3 regions of the Geodermatophilus sp. SYSU D01119 genome follow, and region 2 is predicted to be linked to each of the others. Evidence: predicted binding sites of a transcription regulator. Region 2 holds the regulator's gene; each other region holds the start of a gene.
The links. Region 2 encodes LexA, which represses DNA repair genes until DNA is damaged. Its sites were predicted from a motif close to TCGAACANNTGTTCGA; they were not measured.

Region 1 (5,197 bases), on a different contig from region 2:
GCGCGCCACCCGGCCGCGGTCGGCGAGCACCGTGCGCGCCGCCGTCCGGCCGGAGTTGCCCGACACCCCGCCGCCGGGGTGGGTGGACGCGCCGGCCAGGTAGAGGCCGGCCAGGCCGGGGACGCGGTAGCCCGCCAGCGCCGGCGTCGGCCGGAAGGCGAACATGCTGGCCAGGCCCATCTCCACGTGCATCACGTTGCCGCGCAGCAGGGACAGCTCGCGCTCCAGCAGCAGCGGCGTCTGGACGTACACGTCCTGCACGGAGGCGGCGAAGCCGGGGGCGAACCGGTCGACGGCGGCCACCAGCCGCTCCGCCTCGCCCGCGGCGAGGGCGTCCCAGTCGCCGCCGTCGGCGAGGTCGTAGGGGTACCACTGCCCCCAGATCGTGACGACGTGCCGCCCGGGCGGGGTGAGGGTGTCGTCGCTCGCGGAGAACGACATCGCCAGCGGCACGGGCTCGCGCGGCAGCCGGCCGGCCAGCCAGTCGCCGTGGGCGGCGGCGAGCTGGGCGCGGTCGGTGCACAGCAGCTGCAGGCCCTGCGCGGACACCGCGGGGTCGACGCCCGGGTAGTGCGGGACGGCGTCGGTGAGGCAGCGCAGCACCAGCCCGAAGCCGTTGCCCACCGGTGGGGCGGCGTCGGCCAGCGCGGGCGGGGCGGACTCGCCGGCGAGGTCGCGGGTGGCGAGCACGTGGCAGGCGGCGACGACGACCGGCGCGGTGAGCCGGCGCCCCGACACCGTCTCGACGCCGGTCACCCGGTCGCCGTCGACGAGCAGCCGCGCGGCGCCGTCGCCGAGCGTGACCCGCCCGCCGTCGGACTCCAGCCGGCGCCGCAGTGCCGCCGTCAGCCCCCCGGAGCCGCCCACCGGGTGGCCCGGCGGGGTGTCGTGCAGCAGCGCCACCCACGCGACCATCGCCGCGGTGCCGGGCTCGGACATCGGCGGCCCGGACTGCGCGCCGAACCAGGCCAGCGCCGCCTTGAGCCGCTCGCTGGTGAACCAGCGGTCGAGCAGCGCGTCGCCGGAGCCCAGGAAGTCGACGGCGAGGTCGCCGCCGGGGGTGCGCGGGTTGCCGCCGGTGGGCGTGCCGAGCGGCCAGAACGCGCGGACCAGGCCCAGCGGGGTCGGGCGGCGGCCGAAGGAGTCGACGACGGCGCGGCTGCGCGGCCCCCACACCCCGACGAAGCGGCGGTAGGCGTCGGCGTCGGCCTGCCCGCAGGCGGCGGCGATCGAGGCGCAGGTGGCGTCGAGGTCGACGGAGAAGACCAGCGGCCGCCCGCCGGGGCCGGGGTCGCCGGGGGAGGGCGCGGGCGCGAAGCCCCACGGGTCGCAGTCGACGTAGGTCAGCCCGTGGGCGGCGAGGTCGAGCTCCTCGACCACCCCGCTGTGCCGGACGATCACGTGCGCGCTGGAGCCGCGGTCGACCCGCACACCCGGCCAGCGCTCGACGGTGGACACCGCGCCGCCGAGGACCTCGTCGCGCTCGACCACCTCGACGGTCAGCCCCTCGCGGGCCAGGTAGCAGGCGGCGACCAGCCCGTTGTGGCCCGCGCCGACGACGACGGCGTCGACGGCCCGGTCGGGTCCCGGCACGCTCAGCGGCGCACCGGCTGCAGCGGCAGCCGGGCGCCGAGGATGGCGAAGGGCCGCGCGTCGCCGGGGAAGTGGTGCCCGCGGGCGAGGTCGACGAAGCCGTCGGCGTGGTAGAGCCGGAAGGCCTTGGTGTCGGCGTCGGGCGTGGACAGCAGCGCGGCCGGCGCGTCGACGCCCTCGACGAGGGCGTGCAGCAGCTGCCGGCCGAGACCCCGGCTCTGGGTGTCGGGGTGCACGTGCAGCTCGCAGACCTCGAAGGCGCCGGGCAGCCAGCGCTTGGCGGTGCGCCGGTCGAGCGCCGCGCGCACCTGGTCGTGCCACCACTGCCCCGGGGCGACGAGGTAGCCGTAGCCGAAGCCGACGAGCTGCTCGCCGTCGGGCGTGGGGGCGAACGCGCCGACGGCGCGGAAGCCCGGGCGCTCGGTGTGCTGGACGGCGTACCCGTAGCGGCCGGCCACCACCGAGGCGTCGTAGCCCATGGCCGCGCCGTAGATGGCCAGCGCCTCGTGCATGTGGTCGCGCAGCCAGCCGGCGGGCAGCTCGGTCACCCGGGCGGCGGGCGTCGTGCCGGTCACGGTCTCTCCTCGTTCACTGGCCCTGACCGGCCTGCCGCGCCGGCGGGGGCCTGCAGGGTCTCGTGCGGGCCGTCGCCGACCTCGGCGGGGGTGCCGCCCGTCAGCCGCAGCAGCTGGTCGTAGGTGGTGGGGAAGACCGCCGACGGGTGTCCCGCGGCGGCCCAGACGCGCTCGTGGCGGGCCAGTTCGACGTCGACCAGCGTGCCGATCGGCTCGGGGTGCCCGACGGGGGCGACCCCGCCGATGGGCTGGCCGGTGTGCTCCCGGACGAAGTCGGCCGACGCGCGCTCGACGCGCGGCACGCCGAGCAGGGTGGCCACCTTGGCGGTGTCGACCCGGTGGGCGCCGCTGGTGACCACGAGCAGCGGCAGGCCGCCGACGTCGAACACCAGGCTGCTGGCGATCGCCCCGACCGGCACGCCGAGCCCGGCGGCGGCGTCGGCCGCGGTGCGGGCCCCGGCGGGGACCTCGCGCACCTCCCCGGCGACGCCGGCCGCGGCGAGCAGCCCGGCGATCGCGGCCACCCGGGGGTGGGCGGCGGGTCGGGTCATGGCGGCGATCCTGCCACCGCTGTCACACCCCCGCCGTACCGTCCGGCGCGCGGACGGGGAGTCCCCCGGCGGGCGCGTCCGGCTTGACGCGACCGGCGGGGTCGGGTCTACTCGAACTGTTCGAACAGACGTTCGAACGGGTCGAGCACCGCCCTGGGACTTCCCCGCCCGGGCGGGAGGCAGGCCGTCAGCGGCGCGGGGTGGGGAGTCGTCATGAGCCGGGTGCTGGGTGACGTCGGCGAGCGGGTCGGCGAGGAGGTGCGGGTCGAGCGGGGTCCGCTCGGGCCGGCGCAGTTCTGGCGCGGGCAGGGTCGCTACGTCGTCGGCGAGCTGCTCGACTCGTGGGTGGAGACCGCGCCCTGGTGGCAGCGGACCGCCGCCGGTGGCGCCTCGGCCGACCTCGTCGCCCCGCGCGAGGTGTACCGGGTCGAGGCGGTGCGGGCCGGGCGCTCGCGGATGAGCTTCGCCGGCGTCTACGACCTGTGCTGGGACGCGGCGGACAACCGCTGGTCGCTCGTGCGGGTGCACGACTGATGGGCGCCGCGCACGCCATGACCCACGACAGGGCCGACCAGCTGCCCCTCCCGCCGCCGCTGCCCGCGGCCACGGCCCAGCTGCTCGACCAGGCCACCCGGGCCCTGGCCGAGGCCTCGCGCGCCGCCGACGCGCGGGACCGCTACGCCACCGCCCACCTGGCCGCGCTGCGCGCCGCCGCCGCGGTGCTGTCCGCCCGCACCCGGCCCGAGAGCGGCCGTCGCCGGCCGCGCAGCGCCTGGGTGCTGCTCGAGCAGGTCGCCCCCGAGCTGGGGGAGTGGGCCTCCTTCTTCGCCGCCGGCGCGGCCAAGCGGGCCGCGGCGGAGGCCGGGCTGTCCCGCGCGGTCACCGAGCGCGAGGCCGACGACCTGGTCCGCGACTCCGGCGCCTTCCTCGCCGTGGTCGAGGAGGTGCTGGCCCGCACGCCGGAGCCCGCGCCCCGGCCGCGCGTCGTCGGCGGCACCGCCCACCGTCCCGCGCGCGGGCGGTGAGCGGCGACCCCTTCGTCCACCTGCACGTCGCCTCCGGGTACTCCCTGCGCTACGGGGCCAACCACCCCGCCGACCTCGTGGCCCGCGCCGCCGAGCACGGCATGGGTGCGCTGGCCCTGACCGACCGCGACGGCCTCTACGGCGCGGTCAAGTTCGCGCAGGCCTGCCGCTCGGCGGGGGTGCGCCCGCTGTTCGGGGTCGACCTCGCGGTCGCCCCGGCGGTGGACACCACCGTGCCGCCGGCGCTGGCGCGCGTGCTGGGGGAGGACGACGAGCTGGCGGCCCGGCGCGCGGGTGGGCGCGGTGCGGGTGGGCACGGTCCCGGTACCGGCCGGGGAGCGCCGGCGCGGCGCAGCCCGGTGCGCGGCGGGGCGAGCGTCGACCCGCGGCTGCCGCGGGTCACCTTCCTCGCCCGCGACGGCGCGGGCTGGCGGTCGCTGTGCCGGCTGACCAGCGCCACGCACCTGCGCGGCACCCGCGGCGAGCCGGTCGCCTCGCTGGCGCTGGCCGCCGAGCACGCGCCCGGCCTGGTCGCGGTGCTCGGCCCCGACTCGCCGGTGGGCCGCGCGCTGGCCGCCGGCCGGGCCGACGTCGCCTCCGCGCGGCTGGACGCCTGGCGGTCGGTGTTCGGCCCCGGGTCGCTGGTGGTCGAGCTGGTGCACCACCGCGGCCGCGGCGACCGGCTGCGCGCCCAGCGGCTGGTGCGCTTCGCCGCCGAGGAGGGCGTGCCGGTGGTGCTGAGCAACGCCGTCCGCTACGTCGACGCCATCGACGCGCCCACCGCCGACGTCCTCGACGCCTCCCGGCGGCTGGTCGCCCTCGACACCCGGCACGTCGACCGGCGCACCGCCGAGGGGTACCTCAAGTCGGGCAAGGAGATGGCCGAGGTCGCCGAGGAGATCGCCGGCCCCGACCGCGACGCGGCGCTGCGGCTGCTCGAGCGCACCGCCCGGCTGGCCGAGCAGTGCGCCGTCGACGTCCGCGAGGACCTCGGCATCGGCACCGTGCGCTACCCCGAGCTCGACGTCGTCACCTCCCCCGCGGAGCGGGGGATGGGCCCCTCGCAGGTGCTGCGGGCCCGCTGCGAGGCGGGGCTGGGCCGGCGCGGGATGGCGCGCAGCGAGGAGGTGCTGGTGCGGCTGGAGGAGGAGCTCGCCGTCATCGACTCCCTCGGCTACCCCTCCTACTTCCTCACCGTCGCCGACGTGGTCGACCTCATCAAGAGCCTGAGGGTCCGGGCGGCGGCGCGCGGGTCGGGCGCGGGCAGCCTGGTCACCTACCTGCTCGGCATCTCCGACGTCGACCCGATCCGCTACGGCCTGCTCATGGAGCGGTTCCTCTCCCCGCTGCGCCACCAGCTGCCCGACATCGACATCGACGTGGAGTCCGCCCGGCGGATGGAGGTCTACGACGCGGTCATCGACCGCTTCGGCGCCCACCGGGTCAGCTGCAT
Region 2 (5,197 bases):
CCCCCCCCCCCCCCCCCCCCCCCCCCCCCCCCCCCCCCCCCCCCCCCCCCCCCCCCCCCCCCCCCGGGCTCCGCGGCGAGGGCCAGGTGGCGCTCGGGCAGCCGCACGTCGGCCAGGCCGACCCACGCGCCGGCGCCCTCGACGACGCCGGGCACGTCGGCCCGCAGCCGGACCCAGGCCTCGCACGCGCCGGACGCGTCGTGCCGCCAGCCGAGCATCGCGCCCGGCACCCAGGCGCCCTCGACGAGCACCTCGACGTCCTGCGGGGACCCGAAGGACACCGCGGCCCTGCTGTTCACGGCTGCTGACACGCTCCTGACCGTAGGTGCCGATCCGACCTCGGCGGGTGAGCGACCGGGGGCCGATGGTTGACGAACTCCCGCCGCAGCTCTCGTCACTTCTCCGACCTCCGCACTCCTGCGGCCTCCGCCGACCTGGGGCCCGACTCAGGGCAGCCGGAGGACCTGGCCGACCTCGACGACGGAGCCCTCGAGGTCGTTGAGCGCCTCGATCGCGTCGACGACGGCGCGGACGTCCTGGTCGTCGCGGGCCACCTCCGCGGCGATCGACCACACGGTGTCCCCCTCCCCCACCACGACGCTGCTACCGGCGGCCAGTTGCAGCCCCTCGTCGGGCGCGAGGACCTCCCGGCCCAGCACCGCGCCGCCCACCCCGGCGGCGAGCACCAGCACGGCGACGAGCCGGCGCCCGCGACGGGTCAGCCGCACCGGTGCCGGCGCCGGGGCGCCGGGTCGCCGGCCGCTCCCGCGGGCGCGCTCCGCCCGCATCGGGCGGCCCCCCGGCCGGGCCGGGTCGCGCCGGGCGCGCGGCCCCTCGGCCGCCGGACCGGCGGCGGGGCCGGTGCCCCGCGGCGCCGCGGCGGCCGGCCGGTCGGGCACCGGGCGCAGGTACCCGGCGACGCGGGGGCCGGAGCCCGGCAGGGCCGCGGCCTCCCCCGGGGTCGCGGCGGCGGGCCGGCGGGCCGGGGCCCGGCGGGGGGCGGGCGCCGCCGCCCGCTCGTCGAGGAGCGGCCGCCACGGCACCCGCACCGCCGCGTCGAACTCGAGCACTGCCTGCCGCACGCCGCCCATGACCCGCTCCTCCTCGTCGACCGACCTCGAACACGCGTTCGATTCGAACGTCTGTGCGATGTCTACCGCATCCCCCCGACGAGGTCGACACGACACCGCGACCGCTTCGAACACACGTTTGAAGTGGCGGCCGCGAGGCGCTACGGTCCGAGCAGCACCCCGTCCGCCCGGTGTCCCCCGCGGGACCCCCGTCCGCCCGGCCCCCGGTCCTCCCGGGAGCACGGGCGGCTCCCCGGGCGGCGCGGGAACCGGGCAGGAGACAGGTCGTGGAACGCGGCCGGCGAGGAGGAGACGTGGCGGGCACGAGCGGGACCGGCCGGCGCACGGACGGCGAGACGGCGCGGGGCACGACGACGCGCCGCCCGGCTGCCCGGCGGGGAGCGGACGCCGACGGCGCGGGCACCGCCACGGGCACCGCCGCGGTGCGCACCTTCCCCGACCGCGCCGAGGCCGGCGACGGGCTCACCCAGCGCCAGCGCCGGGTCCTCGAGGTCATCCGCGACTCGATCGAGCGCCGCGGCTACCCGCCCTCGGTCCGGGAGATCGGCGAGGCGGTCGGGCTGTCCTCGGCGTCCTCGGTCGCCCACCAGCTGTCGGTGCTGCAGAAGAAGGGCTGGCTGCGGCGTGACCCGAACCGCCCCCGCGCGCTCGACGTCCGCCTGCCGGGCGACGCCGGCGCGGAGTCGACCCCGGCCGCCCCCCCTGCCGCCGACGGCACCACCGCACCCACCTACGTCCCGCTGGTCGGCCGGATCGCCGCCGGTGGCCCGGTGCTGGCCGAGCAGGCGGTCGAGGACGTGTTCCCGCTGCCGCGGGAGCTCGTCGGCGACGGCACGCTGTTCATGCTCAAGGTCGCCGGTGACTCGATGGTCGACGCGGCCATCTGCGACGGCGACTGGGTCGTCGTGCGCCAGCAGCCGACGGCGGAGAACGGCGAGATCGTGGCCGCGATGCTCGACGGCGAGGCCACGGTGAAGACCTACAAGCGGCGCGACGGGCACGTGTGGCTGCTGCCGCACAACCCGGCGTACGAGCCCATCCCGGGCGACGAGGCGACCATCCTCGGCCGGGTGGTCACCGTCCTGCGCCGGGTCTGACGGCGGGTCCCGGGGCCGGCGCGGGCGGGCCCGGCCCCGGGACGGGCCGGTACGTGCGGGCGGCCCTCCCCCGGGCGGTCGGCGGGGCGTGGGCGCGTCAGGCGGAGGGCTGGTCGGCCGCGCTCCGACGGCGCAGCCGCCCGACGAGCCAGACCAGCAGCGTGGCCACCGCCGCGGCGAGCAGTCCCGCGGCCACCGGCGGCGTGCCGTCCTCGCCGCCGTCGAGCAGGCCCGACGGCCCGGCATCCGTGGCCGCGGACGTCGCCGGTGCGGCCGTCGCCGCGGGGACGGGCACGAGCGTGACGTCGCCGGGCACGCCCTCCCCCGCGACCAGCAGCGCGCTTCCGTCGGCGGTGAAGGACACCGCCTCACCCTGCGGCGCGTCCGGGAGCGCCACGCGCACCGGGTCGGCGGCGAGCGCGGCGGGGACGTCGGAGCCGGCGAGCGGCCAGACGTAGGCGTCGGTGTACGTGCGCAGGGCGATCCGGCTGCCGTCGCGCGCCACCGCGCCGCCGGTCACCAGCAGCTGTCCCGCGCGCCCGACCGGCCCGCCCGGCGTGCCGGTGAGGGTGAAGGTCACCGTGCCGACGTCGGCCAGCGCCACCGTGCCGCCGTCGACCAGCGGTGCCGCGGGGCGGTAGACGTGGCTGGCGCCCAGTACCTCCTTGGTCACGATGTACGGCGTCCCGTCGGGCGCGACCAGCAGCGCCTCGGCGTCGTGCGGGCCGTCCGGGTAGGTGAGCCGGTACAGCGCCGTGCCGCCGTCGGGGCGCAGCGCGATGAGCGCGACGGTCGCCCGGGTGGCGTTGTTGTCGCCGGTGTCGGCCAGCCAGACGGTGCCGTCGGCGCCGACGCCGAGGTCCTCGGGGTCGTAGGGGTCCAGCGGCGCGGTGGTCACGTCCACGACCGCGCAGCCGCCGTCGAGCACCGCGACGGTCACCTGGTCACCGCCGTCGGGGATGGCCAGCATCCGCTCGCCGACGTCGACGAGCCCGGACAGCTCGGCCAGCCGCGGGTCGGTCACCTGGCAGCGCACCGACGGCGCCGCCGGCTCCTCCGCGCGGGCGGCCGGAGCGGCTCCCAGCGCGGGCAGCAGGGCCAGGGCGAGGACGGCCGCCGAGGCCCGTCCCGCACGCGCGGCGGCGCTAGGCGGGGGGACGGCCGGCTCGGGCACTCGCCCAGCGTGACAGGACGGTCGCATCGAGTGCGTGCACCACGCCCAGCAGCAGGAGGCCGACCGCCGCGCCGACGACCGCGTCGGTGACCCAGTGGAAGTCCAGCGACACCATCGCCACCCCGGTGACGACCGGCCCGACCACCGCGAGCCACCACAGCACCTGCTGCACGCGCGCGGGCAGCCCGTACTCGGCCGCCTGCCAGCGCGCCACACCCCACATGAGCACGGCGTTGGCCACGTGCCCGGAGGGGTAGCTCGCGCCGTCGCGGTGGAAGAAGGAGCCGGGGTAGGCAGGCGCGGTCCGGCCGGTGCCGAACTTGAAGGCGTAGACCACCACGGTGAGCAGCGCCAGGGCGGTGAGCACCCGGACCAGGGGCAGCAGGGTGCGCCCGCGCAGGCACAGCCAGGCGACCAGGCCGGCGAAGACGATGAGGATGGTGCCGCGCCCGCCGATCTGGGTGACCACCCAGACCGGCCAGTAGGCGGGCGAGTTCCGCAGGTCCCAGCTGCTCACGACCTCGGAGACCTGCAGGTCCAGCCGCTCGAGGACGCCGCGGCTGAGCAGGTCGACGGTGACCGCCACGGTCACCGCGAACGCGACGAGCAGCAGCCACCACGGCGGCCGGCCCGCGCGCGCGGCGGGCGGCGGCGCCGGCGCGTCGCCGTCGGCCGGCGTCCCGCCCCGCACGGCGCCGCTCATGACACGGCCGCTGGTCACGACGTCACGGTACCGGCCCGTGACCCGCCCGTGACCTCCCGAACGGGGGACGGCGAGCCGCCCGGGCGACCGGCGGGAGCCGGCCACCCGGGCGGGCAGCGGGGGGAGCGGTCAGGCGACGGGGACGGCGAACCGCTCGAGCGCGGCGGCCAGGCCGCCGTCGACGCGAGCGGTCAGCCGGGTGCCGGCCGCCTCGTGCTCCTCGCTGAGCACCTCGCCGTCGCGGTGCACCCGGGCCACCAGGTCGCCGCGGTCGTAGGGCACCAGCACGTCGACCTCGACGTCGGGGTGCGGCAGCCGCGCCGACACGATCTCGCGCAGCTGCTCGATGCCCTCGCCGGTGCGGGCGGAGACCCACACCGCGCCCGGCAGCGCCCGGCGCAGGGTGAGCACGTCGTCCTCGGTCATGGCGTCGACCTTGTTGACGACGATCAGCTCCGGCACCGCGGCGGCGTCGATCTCCTGCAGGACCACGTGCACCGCGTCGATCTGGCCGAGCGGGTCGGGGTCCGAGCCGTCGACCACGTGCAGCAGCAGATCGGCGCCGGCCACCTCCTCCAGCGTCGAGCGGAACGCGTCGACGAGCTGGTGGGGCAGGTGCCGCACGAACCCGACGGTGTCGGTCAGCGTGTACTCGCGGCCGTCGGGCGACTGGGCGCGGCGCACCGTCGGGTCGAGGGTGGCGAACAGCGCGTTCTCCACCAGCACGCCCGCACCGGTCAGCCGGTTGAGCAGGCTCGACTTGCCGGCGTTGGTGTAGCCGGCGATCGCCACGCTCGGGACGGCGTTGCGGCCGCGCGCGGAGCGCTGGGTCGCCCGGGCCGTCGCCATGCCCGCGATCTCGCGGCGCAGCTTGCTCACCCGCGCGCGGATCCGCCGCCGGTCGGTCTCGATCTTCGTCTCACCGGGACCACGGGTACCGATGCCGCCACCGCCGGCGACGCGGCCACCGGCCTGCCGGGACAGCGACTCACCCCAGCCGCGCAGGCGCGGCAGCATGTACTGCATCTGCGCCAGCTCGACCTGGGCCTTGCCCTCCCGGCTGGTGGCGTGCTGGGCGAAGATGTCGAGGATCAGCGCGGTCCGGTCGACCACCTTGACCTTGAGGATCTTC
Region 3 (5,197 bases), on a different contig from region 2:
CGACCCGGCGGCGCTGGCCCGGGCCCTGGAGGCGGCCGGGTTCCACGTGCAACACGGGGCCGACGGCGCGCTGGTGGTGCCGGGCGCCGAGCCCGGTCAGGTCGGCGCGGTCGCCGCCGCGGCCGGCCTGGTGCTCACCGACCTGCGCCCTGTCCGCCGCGGCATCGAGGACCTGTTCTTCCAGCTCACCGCCGCCTGAGCCTTTCCCGCCCGTCCCGACCCCCTATCCCTCCGCCCCTTCTCTGGAGACCGTCATGGCCACCGTCCTGCCCGCCGGCACCACCGCGCCCCCGACCACTGCCACCGTCACCCGGCCGCCCGTCCGCGCCGGGGGGCCGTCGGCCGCCACGCTGGTCGGCGTCGAGGTCCGCAAGTCCCTGTCCACCCGCTCGGGCCGGTCGCTGGCCGCGGCGGCCGCGCTGCTGGCGCCGGCCGCGACCGTCCTCGTCGCGTCCGCCAGCGACGAGGACCTGGGGTCGGTCACCGGGCCGATCGGCGTCATGGGGATGCTCACCGGCCTGGTGCTGGTCGCCCTCGGCGTGCTGTCCAGCGCGGGGGAGTGGAGCCACCGGACCGTGCAGACCACCTACCTGCTCGTCCCGCGCCGCGGCCGGGTGCTGGGAGCCAAGGCGGCGGCCGTCGGGCTGCTCGGCGCGGCGCTGGCGGCGGTGTCCGCGGCGCTCGTCGCCGGCGCCCTGGCCCTCCTCGCCGACGGCGTGTCCTGGGACGGTGCCGGGCGGGCGCTCGGGGTGGTCGCCGCCGCAGGGGCGGTGTTCGCGCTGGTCGGCACCGGGATCGGCGCGGCGCTGGCGAACACCCCGGCCGCGCTGACGTCCTTCTACCTCGTCGTCCTCGGGGTGCTGCCGCTGGTGCGCACCTTCAAGCCGGAGGTCGGCTCGAGGCTCGACCCGGCCGAGGCGGTGCTCGCCCTCGCCCAGGAGCAGGCCCAGACGCAGTCCCTGCTGGTCCTCGCCGGCTGGCTCGTGGCGAGCCTCGCCGCCGGGGCGGTCGTCACCCGGCGTCGCGCGGTGGCCTGACCGACGACGTCCCGTCCGGGGTGGCCGGAGCCGCAGCTCCGGCCACCCCGGACGCAATCCCGTCGGGCTCCGTCAGGACCCCCCTGACCGCGCCGCCGCGGTCGTGGCCCGCGTTCCCGCGGGAACGCCGGACGGGTCAGGCCGCCCGACTGCCGCGCTCGGCGGCGAGCCGGCGCTCCAGGTCGCGGTTGCCGAGCAGCACCCCGACGACGTAGCCGAGGTCCATCCGCTCGCCACCGACCGCCAGCGTCCCGGGGAGGTCCCGGCCCCCGCCGGGCAGCAGCCCAAGGACGGCCCCGCGTCCGGCGTCCCGGGAGGCGCCGTCGGGGAGGTGGGCGTCCGCGGCGAAGGCGCTGTCGCCCCGGCCCCACAGCCGGCGGCCGTCGGGCGTCACGGCGACCAGTTCGCCGCCGCGCCGGCTCATCCGCAGATCGAGGTCGTGCGCGAGGCCGTGGTCGGCGTCGCAGAGGAGCGCCATGTTGTCGATGTCGGTGCCACCGCCGGAGGACCAGGGCCGCAGGTGGTGGGCGTGCAGCCGCTCGGGACGGGTCTCGGGGCACCCCGGCCGGATGCAGCCGCCGTCGCGCCGCACGAGCGCCCGCCGCTGGGCCCGGGTGGCCAGCCGCCGTGCTCGTCCCACCGCCAGCGGCTCCCGGCCCCGCTCCAGCATCGTGACGACGGTGGCCTCGCAGAGCATCCGGCGGACCTGGCTGCCGTGCAGCGCCGGACCGTTCTCCAGGTACGCGCGGCCCGCCGCGGCGTCGTCCGCGAGGACGGCGGCGTCGACGTGCACGACCACCTCGCGCCGCGGCGGGTCGCCGGCCCGTCGGTCGGCCTCCGGCGCGGCGGCACCGAGCCGGGCTACGGCGGCGCAGCGACGCTCGGCTGTCCGTTCCCGCGCGAGGGCGACCTCGTCGAGCGGCTCGTCGGCCGTGCCGTCCACGGCGTCGTCCGGGTCGGCGCCCGGGGTGGCGGTGGTCCCGGAGGTGGCCGTCGCGGCAGCGGCCGCCCGTCCGGCGGCGGCCCGCTCCCGGCGGGCGTCGCGCTCGGCCAGGGCGTCGACGCCGGTGAGGAAGGTGGCACCCTGCTCGGGGTCGAGGCGCATGCGGACGACGAGCATCCCGTCGTCGTCCCACCAGTACTCGAAGCGCCGCTTCTCGCGGACGGTGCCGGCGTCGACGGCGTCGGAGCGGCGCCACTCCCGGACCACCCGCTCCACCTGCGCGGCGGTGGCCTCACCCGCGAGCGCGAGGAGTGCCGCCTCGGTGTCGGGCGCCGCGACGCGGGTCATGGCGCGGACCTCGGAGTAGGACAGCCGGCCGGAGGCGAAGGCGGCGCGGATCCCGGGGAGCGTGGCGAGGGCGCGGGCGACCCGGACGTGCTCGCGTGCGGTGCCCGGGGACAGCCCGCACTGCCAGGCCAGCCAGTGGGCGCACGACCGGAGAGCATGACCGGCCCAACCCTCGCGCCGGTCGAACCGGGCGATGAGCAGCAGCCACTCCGCGGTGGCGGCGGCCAGGCGCACGGCGGCGCCGGTGATGAGCCCGGCGAGCTCGTCGAGCGGCAGGTCCGTCTCGGCGGCGGGGTGGTCCTCGGTCAGGGCGCCCTCCTCGAACGGGTGTTCGGGACGCTAGTCGCGGCCACCGACAGAACCGCAGGTCAGCGGTCCGGAGGCGTTCCCGCGGGAACGCGCCGGGTCCCGGCGCGGGCGTCAGGAGGTGCGCGGCCCGAGGGTGGCCGTGCCGGTGATGGACGCCGGCCCGCCGGCTGCGCCCGCCGACAGCGACCACCGCTCGCCCTCGGCCCGGCCGGTCGCCCGCACGGGCGTGCCCGCGTACACCGGGCGGACCAGCCGGTGGGCGAACGACGTGACGGACCGGTCCGGGGCGGGCCGGCCCCGGGTGGAGCGGTCCCGGGTGGCCTCCAGCACCGCGCGGCGCGGGACCTCCAGGAGCAGCAGCGCCAGCAGCGGGCCGTGCACGACCAGCCCGGGATGGCCCTCGACGCCGGTGGCGTACGGCGCGTCGTAGTGGATGCGGTGCGCGTTGTAGGTGAGTGCGCTGAAGCGGAACAGCAGTGCCTCGTCGGGGACCAGGTCCACCGACGGGCCGCCGTCCACACCCGGCGCCCCCGTGCCCGCCGGCGCCGGGAACGAGCCGCCCGGCTGGGACCGGTAGACGACGTCCTGCTCCTCGGTGAGCAGCAGCCGGCCCGCCGAGCGGAACTCGCTGCGCACCGTGACCAGCAGCATCTCGCCGCTGCGCCCGGTCTTGACCTCGCAGCGGGCCAGCGACGACGTCCGCTCGACCGTCGAGCCCACGACCAGCGGGGCCGAGGACTCGAACCGGCCGCCGGCGATCATCCGGCGGCGGTGCGGCAGCGGCGGGAGGAAGTGCCCGTCGCGCGGGTGGCCGTCCTCGCCGAGATCCGCGCTGGCCGGCCGCTCGACGAAGGTGAACCAGTGCCAGCCCAGTGGCAGCGGGTCGCCCTCGGCGGGCGCGTCGGCGGGGCGGTCCAGCAGCGCGGCGAAGGCGGCCGCGGGCCCGGGCGCGACGACGGCGGTGTCGGTGACCGGACCGGGCGACCAGCCCTCGACGGCGGCGGCGAGCGGGCTCACCGGCCCATCGTGCCGGGTGTGACACCGCCCGCACTGCGGAAGATCCAGGCCCCGCCCGGTGTCGGAAGCCCTCGTGGACCTGTTCTCCCCCGTGACCCTCGGCGACCTCGAGCTCGCCAACCGCGTGGCCATGGCGCCGCTGACCCGCATGCGCTCCGGCTCGTCCGGCGTCCCCGGCGACCTCGTCGTCGAGCACTACGCGCAGCGCGCCTCCATCGGCCTGATCGTCACCGAGGGCACCTACCCCAACCACGAGTCCCAGGCGTTCGTCGGCCAGCCCGGCATCGTCACCGACGAGCAGGTGGCCGGCTGGCGTCGCGTCGCCGACGCCGTGCACGCCCGCGGCGGCCGGATCGTCATGCAGGTGATGCACGGTGGCCGCGTCACCCACCCCGACGTCAACGGCGGCCGCCGCGTCGTCGCCCCGAGCGCGATCGCCATCCAGGGCGAGGGCCACACCGAGAAGGGCAAGCAGGCCTACCCGGTGCCGCACGCGCTCACCACGGACGAGGTCCGCGACGTCGTCCGCGACTTCGTGCGCGCCGCCGAGCGGGCCCGCGAGGCCGGCCTCGACGGCGTCGAGATCCACGGCGCCAACGGCTACCTGCTGCACGAGTTCCTCTCGCCGGCCTCCAACGTGCGCGACGACGAGTACGGCGGCTCCCCGGAGAACCGCGCCCGCCTCGTGGTCGAGGTCGTCACCGCCGTCGCCGAGGCGATCGGCGCGGGCCGCGTGGGGCTGCGCATCTCGCCGGAGCACGACATCCAGGACGCCCTCGAGACCGACCGCGACGACGTCCTCGCCACCTACGGCGCGCTGGTCGACCAGCTGCGCCCGCTGGGCCTGGCGTACCTCTCCGTGCTGCACCGCGAGCCGGGCGGCGACCTCGTGCAGGAGCTGCGCCGCCGCTTCGGCGGGCACCTCATGGCCAACAGCGGCTTCGGCAGCGTGACCACCCGCGACGAGGCGCTGTCGCTCATCGAGGCCGCGCACGCCGACGTCATCGCGGTCGGCCGGGCGGCCATCGCCAACCCCGACCTGGTCGAGCGCTGGGCCGGCGAGCACCCGGAGAACGAGATCCGGTCGCACCTGTTCTACGCGTCCGGCGCCGAGGGCTACACCGACTACCCGGCTCTGCGCGCGGGCTAGCCGGCCGCCTCGTCGCCGCCGTCGCCGGCCCCGACCACCCGGCCGTCCGACAGCCGCACCACCCGGTCGGCCGCCGCGACGACCAGGGGGTCGTGGCTGGCGACGAGCACCCCGGTGCCCGCGTCGGCGCACGCCCGCAGCACGCCGAGCACGTGCACCGACAGCTCCTGGTCGAGCCGGCCGGTCGGCTCGTCGGCGACGAGGAAGGCCGGCCGCAGCACCAGCGCCCGGGCGAGCGCGGTGCGCTGCTGCTCGCCGAGGGAGACCTCGTCGGGCAGCCGGTCGGCCAGGGCGCCGAGCCCCAGCTGCTCGAGCCCGGCCAGCGCGGCGGCCCGCGGGTCGGGGGCGCCCGCGAGCCGCGCCGGCATCGCCACGTTGTCGGCGAGGGTCAGC

Region 1: a site for LexA is predicted at 2,840-2,855, ahead of ACI79X_RS16380 (DUF6504 family protein). Genes of this name have one in related genera too.
Region 3: a site for LexA is predicted at 2,648-2,663, ahead of ACI79X_RS18270 (DUF222 domain-containing protein). Genes of this name have one in related genera too.

What each region holds. Positions count from the first base shown of each region.
Region 1 is NZ_JBJGYL010000021.1:78,233-83,429, forward strand. Features, by position in the region: gene ACI79X_RS16365 (phytoene desaturase family protein) at 1-1,593, opposite strand, end outside; gene ACI79X_RS16370 (GNAT family N-acetyltransferase) at 1,596-2,168, opposite strand; gene ACI79X_RS16375 (YbaK/EbsC family protein) at 2,165-2,719, opposite strand; gene ACI79X_RS16380 (DUF6504 family protein) at 2,933-3,253, shown strand; gene ACI79X_RS16385 (SAV_6107 family HEPN domain-containing protein) at 3,253-3,744, shown strand; gene ACI79X_RS16390 (DNA polymerase III subunit alpha) at 3,741-5,197, shown strand, end outside.
Region 2 is NZ_JBJGYL010000046.1:66-5,262, forward strand. Features, by position in the region: gene ACI79X_RS22580 (LysM peptidoglycan-binding domain-containing protein) at 447-1,091, opposite strand; gene lexA (transcriptional repressor LexA) at 1,385-2,188, shown strand; gene ACI79X_RS22590 (hypothetical protein) at 2,286-3,362, opposite strand; gene ACI79X_RS22595 (phosphatase PAP2 family protein) at 3,334-4,083, opposite strand; gene hflX (GTPase HflX) at 4,195-5,197, opposite strand, start outside.
Region 3 is NZ_JBJGYL010000026.1:17,352-22,548, reverse strand. Features, by position in the region: gene ACI79X_RS18280 (ABC transporter ATP-binding protein) at 1-199, shown strand, start outside; gene ACI79X_RS18275 (hypothetical protein) at 255-1,037, shown strand; gene ACI79X_RS18270 (DUF222 domain-containing protein) at 1,174-2,562, opposite strand; gene ACI79X_RS18265 (hypothetical protein) at 2,749-3,654, opposite strand; gene ACI79X_RS18260 (alkene reductase) at 3,728-4,804, shown strand; gene ACI79X_RS18255 (ABC transporter ATP-binding protein) at 4,801-5,197, opposite strand, start outside.